Regions from separate parts of the Streptomyces sp. SLBN-118 genome, predicted to be linked through region 1. Evidence: riboswitches for the same ligand, from Rfam matches in the RefSeq annotation. Region 1 holds a riboswitch; each other region holds the start of a gene.

What was found. Region 1 has a riboswitch for cyclic di-AMP ahead of FBY35_RS05135 (LysM peptidoglycan-binding domain-containing M23 family metallopeptidase). Riboswitches for the same ligand answer to the same signal wherever they lie in the genome.
Positions count from the first base shown of each region.
Region 2: linked by a shared signal. The riboswitch ahead of FBY35_RS08880 (M23 family metallopeptidase) and the one ahead of FBY35_RS05135 (LysM peptidoglycan-binding domain-containing M23 family metallopeptidase) in region 1 are both predicted to bind cyclic di-AMP.
Region 3: linked by a shared signal. The riboswitch ahead of FBY35_RS02965 (transglycosylase SLT domain-containing protein) and the one ahead of FBY35_RS05135 (LysM peptidoglycan-binding domain-containing M23 family metallopeptidase) in region 1 are both predicted to bind cyclic di-AMP.

Region 1 is NZ_VFNP01000001.1:1,095,134-1,097,324, forward strand. It holds gene FBY35_RS05130 (SGNH/GDSL hydrolase family protein) at 1-180, opposite strand, end outside; gene FBY35_RS05135 (LysM peptidoglycan-binding domain-containing M23 family metallopeptidase) at 354-1,319, opposite strand; cyclic di-AMP (ydaO/yuaA leader) riboswitch at 1,322-1,480, opposite strand; gene FBY35_RS05140 (alpha-galactosidase) at 1,819-2,191, opposite strand, start outside.
Region 2 is NZ_VFNP01000001.1:1,972,509-1,974,699, reverse strand. It holds gene FBY35_RS08885 (pitrilysin family protein) at 1-1,004, shown strand, start outside; cyclic di-AMP (ydaO/yuaA leader) riboswitch at 1,246-1,410, shown strand; gene FBY35_RS08880 (M23 family metallopeptidase) at 1,423-2,181, shown strand.
Region 3 is NZ_VFNP01000001.1:627,873-630,063, reverse strand. It holds gene FBY35_RS02970 (YncE family protein) at 1-187, shown strand, start outside; cyclic di-AMP (ydaO/yuaA leader) riboswitch at 615-803, shown strand; gene FBY35_RS02965 (transglycosylase SLT domain-containing protein) at 808-1,590, shown strand; gene FBY35_RS02960 (NAD(P)/FAD-dependent oxidoreductase) at 1,661-2,191, shown strand, end outside.

The DNA of each region.
Region 1 (2,191 bases):
GTTGGCGTACCTGAAGGTGTGCTCCGGCATCCGGTCGGCGAGCAGGACCGCGAACCGGTCCGCCCAGCCGACGTACATCCCGTCGGGACCCGGGTCGCCGACGCCCTCGGTGAAGCTGTCACCGATCGCCGCGTACGACCCGAATCCCCAGCTGCTCTCTGTTCTCGAATCGTCTGCCACGAGAGCTAATCCTCCCCTGCAGATGTGACCTACGCGACCGTAAGGAGGGGTTGACGGGGAGTGATCTTTACCACCGCTCAGGATTCACCCACGGGGAATACACCGAGTCCCCCCGGCCGCGGGCTGCGGCACGAGGGGAGGGCGGTGAGACGGGCGGCGCCGGTCGACGGGCGTCAGACGGTGACGCCGTGCTGGCGCAGGTAGGCCAGCGGGTCGATGTCCGAGCCGTAGCTCGGGCCGGTGCGGATCTCGAAGTGCAGGTGCGGTCCCGTGGAGTTGCCGGTGGAGCCGGAGAGGCCGATCTGCTGGCCGCCGCTCACACTCTGGCCCGCGGAGACGGCCAGGGAGGAGAGATGGGCGTACTGCGAGTAGGTGCCGTCGCTGTGCTGGATGACGACCTCGTTGCCGTACGCGCCACCCCACCCGGCGGAGACGACGGTGCCCGGGCCGACGGCCTTGACCGTGGTGCCGGTGGAGGCCGCGAAGTCGACACCGGTGTGGTAGCCGCTGGACCACATCGAGCCGGCGAGGTGGTACGGCGTGATGACGGTCGCGCCGTCGACGGGGGTCGTGAAGCCGGAGCTGCTGGTCTGCGGGGCGCTCTTCGCCGGGCCGGAGTCCGTGGAGGCCTTGGCCGCGGTCGTGGAGGCGGCCTTGGCGGCGGTCTTGGAGGCGGCCTTGGCGGCGGTCTTGGTGGCGGACCGGTGCTGGCTCTTCTTGCTGTGCTTCCACTTCTCGGGAGCCGTCGCCTTCGACTTGGCGCCGAGGGTGAGCTTGAGGCCCGGGTGGATCAGCGAGGGGTTGTCACCGACCTGCTCTCGGTTGTCCGCGTACAGCTTCTTCCAGCCACCGCGGACGTTGTGCTCCTCAGCGATCTTGGAGAGATAGTCGCCGGCGACGACGGAGTACGTGGTCGGCGCTGCGGCCGGCTTGTGCGGGGCCCTGAACGCGGCCGGGGCCGCGGCGGCGGTCACCGCCGTGTGCGACGAGGTCGCGACGGGGGCGGTCTTGCCCGCGGCGTGGGCCCCGGTGGCGCCCATCAGCGGGATCGCGATGGCGGCGCCACTCGTGCCCGCTGCGAGGAAACCGCGGGTGATCGGGCTGGTCTTGGGACGGCGATGCTTACCCTTTGCGGGCATGGCGCTTTCCTCTCCGGCGCCGGCGAGGTGAGCTGTCGGGTTCGGGCTGGAGATGCCCGGCCGCGCAGTTGCGCGACTTAACCCCGAGCCGTTCCGGAAAGTGCGGATTCGGCGTACTACCTGGGTCCCCCGCTCCTGCCACACGTGGGTGGGTTCGAATTCCGGGCGGCGGCAGGATTAGGCGGTCCGTCCGGATTGCCGTGAAAGTAAACGAGCCGAGCCGACCGGAACAAGCCAACCCCAATTACGGATCACGAGTCGGCGTGATATCGCCGGAGAATTCCCGTTACGCTCCGTGGATCAATGATCTTCCCAGCCCTTTCAGGCAACGGAATCCATATCCGTCACACCGCCACACACCGTCACGAATATGATCCTGCTCACGAGGCGCGCCCGGCCTCCATTACAGACGGGGCACGCCATATCTAATCGCCCAATCCGGACAGAAGAGTCATTTAATGACTATCGACCGAAGGGGTCCACTTTTGCCCCAGATTTGTCATTGATGAGAAATTGACGCCTGCGGGGGCTGCCGCCGCCGCAGCCGGATCACCGTGGCGTCCAGGTCGCCCTTGAGCCCCGTGTGCAGCCCGTGATGCAGCAGGACGGACCCACGGTGCACGGCTCCGGTGTCCAGGCACTCGTACACAGCTGCCGCATCGATACCGCGAAGCCTGAGCCGCGGCGGCCGTTCGCCGTAGTGCTGCGCCTGCAGCCAGCCGAGGACGACGGTCTCCTCGCCGCGCACGTACTGGACGGCGCTGAGCCCGCGGTCGGGCGCGCGCAGCCGGTACAGCTCGCCGTGCTGCACCAGCGGCCTGATCTTCTTGTAGAGCTCCACCCAGCCGCGCGCCTCGGCGAGCTCGTCGTCG
Region 2 (2,191 bases), 880 kb from region 1:
AGGCGCTGCGTGCGCCCGCCTTCGCCGACAGCGAGGTGGAGCGGCTGGTACGCAACCGTCTCGACGAGATCCCGCACGAGACGGCCAACCCGGCCCGCCGCGCGGCCAAGGAGCTCTCCAAGGAGCTTTTCCCGGCCGTCGCCCGTATGTCACGCCCCCGCCAGGGCACCGAGGAGACCGTGGCCCGGATCGATTCCGCCGCCGTGCGCGCCTTCTACGAGGCGCATGTCCGGCCCGCCACCGCCACCGCGGTGATCGTCGGCGACCTCACCGGAGTCGACCTGGATGCCGTGCTCGCCGAGACCTTCGGCACCTGGACGGGCGACAGCGCCAAGCCCCGTCCCGTCCCGCCGGTCACCGCCGACGACACTGGCCGCGTGGTCATCGTGGACCGGCCGGGCGCCGTGCAGACGCAGCTGCTGATCGGCCGGATCGGCGCTGACCGGCACGACCGCGTCTGGCCCGCGCAGGTGCTCGGGACGTACTGCCTCGGCGGCACTCTCACCTCGCGTCTGGACCGTGTGCTGCGCGAGGAGAAGGGCTACACCTACGGCGTACGGGCCTTCGGCCAGGTGCTGAGGTCCGCCCCCGACGGCTCGGGCGCCTCGATGCTGGCGATCAGCGGCTCGGTGGACACCCCCAACACGGGACCGGCGCTGGACGACCTGTGGAAGGTGCTGCGGACGCTCGCCGCCGAGGGGCTCACCGACGCCGAGCGTGACGTGGCGGTGCAGAACCTGGTGGGTGTCGCTCCGCTGAAGTTCGAGACGGCCGCGTCCGTCGCGGGCACGCTCGCCGACCAGGTCGAGCAGTTCCTCCCGGACGACTACCAGGCGCAGTTGTACGTGCGGCTGGCCGAGACCGGCACCGTGGAGGCGACGGCAGCGGCCGTCAGCGCCTTCCCGGTGGACCGTCTGGTCACGGTGCTCGTCGGGGACGCTTCGGAGATCGAGGAGCCGGTCAGGGCGCTGGGCATCGGCGACGTGACCGTGGTCACCGGCTGACCAGCTCTCGGGGTGCCGGAGCACGGTCCGGACAACTCCGGCCGAACCCGGCGCAACAGGCAAGCGGAACCCCGGCATCCAAGCGATGTCGGGGTTCCGCGTCTTGTCCGCTTTGTTGTGGAGGCTGCCGCTCTGCCCTGTGGCATGCACTACAAAAGGGCCTGTCTGTTTGGCGATTGAAAGTCGGCCCGCCTAGCGTCGGTCCGGCTGTTCGCCAGTAGCCCGCCGCAGCCGCGGCATCGGACAGCCATCGCCGAGTCCCCGTCAGGCGCGAGCCTGGGGAGCCGGGGACCCACTCAGTCCCTGGGGTGAATCGGACGCCTTCGTATCCGTACGGAGGGGCCCGTAGGAGACCTTCCTGCTCCGAACCCGTCAGCTAACCCGGTAGGCGAGAAGGAAGGAAAGGACCAGCCACTTCATGGCGTTCACCCGTGCCACCGGGAAGCACCGTGCCCCGAGCCGCCTTTCGCGCAAGAGCGCGAGCATGGCGGGCGCAGCGGCCCTTGCCACGACCGGCGTCATCGGAACCCTCGCTTCCCCGGCGCTCGCCGCCACCCCGGGCATGACTCCTGTCGAGGACACCGGGATGACCCAGCTGGTCACCGACGACACCCTCGCGGACCAGATCGCCGACCAGGCTGCCGCCCAGAAGCAGGAGGCCGCCGAGGCGAAGGCCGAGGCGGCGGCGAAGCGCAAGGCCGAGGCCCGCGTCAAGGCCGCCCGCGAAGCCAAGGAGCGCGCCGCACGGGAGGCCGAGCGCAAGCGCCTCAACTCCTTCGTCGCGCCGATCAGCGGCTCGTACATCTCCACGGGCTACAAGACCGGCGGCGCCGTCTGGTCCTCCGGCAGCCACACCGGCATCGACTTCCACGCCGCCTCCGGCACCACCGTGCACGCGGTCGGATCCGGCACCGTCGTCGAGGCCGGCTGGGGCGGCGCCTACGGCAACAACGTCGTGATCAAGATGAGGGACGGCTCGTACACGCAGTACGGCCACCTCTCCTCGATCACGGTCTCGGTGGGCCAGAGCGTCACCCCGGGCGCCCAGATAGGTCTCTCCGGCGCGACCGGCAACACCACCGGGCCCCACCTCCACTTCGAGGCGCGCACCGGCTCCGAGTACGGCTCCGACATCGACCCGGTCGCGTACCTGCGTGCGCACGGCGTCGCCGTCTGAGCACGCGCGC
Region 3 (2,191 bases), 470 kb from region 1:
GGCCAACAGGGAATCCGGTACGACCTCGGTGGTCGACCCCCGCAAGGGAGTCGTGCTCGCGAACCTTGCGACCGGGGCGAACACGGACCATGTCGTCGTCACGCGCGGCACGGCCTATGTCGTCGACAAGGCGGAGGTCGGCGCGGAGGCGATGGACTCCATCCACCGCATTCGTGCGACCGGCTGACCGGCTGCTGTACCTGAGCGCTCCGGATGGCGGGCTTCGCCGTCCGGGGCGCTCTGCTCTGTCCTGGTGGGGTCCCGTGGGGTCCCCGGGCACGCCCCGAAAAGCACATTGTGTCCGAAAAGGCCCGCATGGGCAGTTCATCTCTATTGTTATTCGATGCCCGCACAAGAGGAACCCGGGCGAATTCTCTTTATCCGCATCGCACTGTCGCAAATCGGACTCGGTTGCATTGCAGTCCAGTGAAATGGGTCACGTCTCGCGAGGTCTTCGCAAGGCGGCCGGCGCCCAGTCCCGTTCTGCGACAAGAAAGTTGAGATTCCCGATCATGCCGGCAGTCGGGAATTTCTCGCGAAGAATCCGACTCGCGTATTGAAATGTGAATCGGCACTTGTTCCGCCCGGTCTGCCTCGTTTACGGTCACCGCAACCCGGATGGACCGCCGAATCCTGCCGCCGTCCGGAAACCGACCACCTACGACATACGCACGGCAGGAGCGGGGGACCCAGGTAAGCCGCCGATCCGGAATGCGGAACGGCTTGGGGTGAAGTCGCCAATTGCGGCCGGGCATCTCCAGCCCGAACCCGACAGCTCACCTCGCAGGCGACGGAGAGGAATTCGCCATGCCCGGAAAGGGTAAGCATCGCCGTCCCAAGTCCCGTGCACTCAGCCGCGGTCTCGTCGCCGCGGGCGCGGGCGGCACCGCCCTGGTCCTGCCGGTGATCGGCGCGAGTGTGGCCTCCGCGCAGACGGCACCGCAGTCCGCTCCCGCCGCCAAGACCTCCGTCACGGCCTCCGTCCTCGCGAAGAAGGCGGGCACCACGACCTACACGGTCGTCGCCGGGGACTCCCTGTCCAAGATTGCGGACCAGCTCAACGTGAGCGGCGGCTGGAAGAAGCTGTACCGGGACAACCGCAAGGTCATCGGCGGTGACCCGCGGCTGATTCACCCCGGCCTCAAGCTGACGATCGGCAAGAAGGCCAAGGCGGCCCCCGCCGCCGACCGGGCCAACCGCTCCAAGCGTGCGACCACTCTGACCGCGGGGAAGAGCGCCCCCGCTGTGAAGCCGAAGAAGAAGGCGTACACGAACGACCTCGACGGCTGGATCAAGGAGTCGCTGGACGTCATGGCCAAGCACCGCATCCCCGGCAGCTATGACGGCATCCACCGCAACATCATGCGCGAGTCCTCGGGCAACCCGCTGGCCATCAACAACTGGGACTCCAACGCCATGGCGGGAACGCCGTCCAAGGGCCTCCTGCAGGTCATCGACCCGACCTTCTTCGCCTACCACGTGCCCGGCACGTCGATGGACAGCTACGACCCGGTCGCCAACATCACCGCAGCGTGCAACTACGCCGCCGACAAGTACGGTTCGATCGACAACGTGAACGGCGCGTACTGACCGGCCTGCCCCTCCGCGCCGGGATACTGGTCAGACTTGGATCAACTCGCTGACCACGAGGGGCTGGCACATGGTGGACGACGGGCAGAAAAACGGCAGTTGGCGACGGGGGGCGGGCGCGAGAGGGCGCCACGCCGTCGTTATCGGGGGCAGCCTGGCCGGGCTGCTGGCGGCACACGTACTCGCCGAGCACGCCGACAAGGTGACGATCGTCGAGCGCGACCGCTTTCCCGAGAGCCCCAAACCGCGTGCCGGCGTGCCGCAGGGGCGCCACGCGCATGTGCTGCTCGAGGGCGGACAGCTCGCCCTCGAGGCTCTACTGCCGGGTTTCATGGCCGAGTTGAGGGCTTCTGGCGCGCCCCGGCTCGGCCAGCCCTCGGACATGGTGCAGTGGCAGAGCGGCCGCTGGTTCAGGCGTACGGAGCCGACCTCGTACATCTACACCGGCTCCCGCGGACAGATCGAGCACCTGGTCCGTGAGCGCGTCCTGGCCAACCCGGCGATCGCGACGGTCACATCGGCGGAGGCCGTCGGGCTGCTCGGCGATGCCTCCCGGGTACGAGGTGTGCTGCTGCGCCCCCGCGGCGAGGGTCCCCACGCC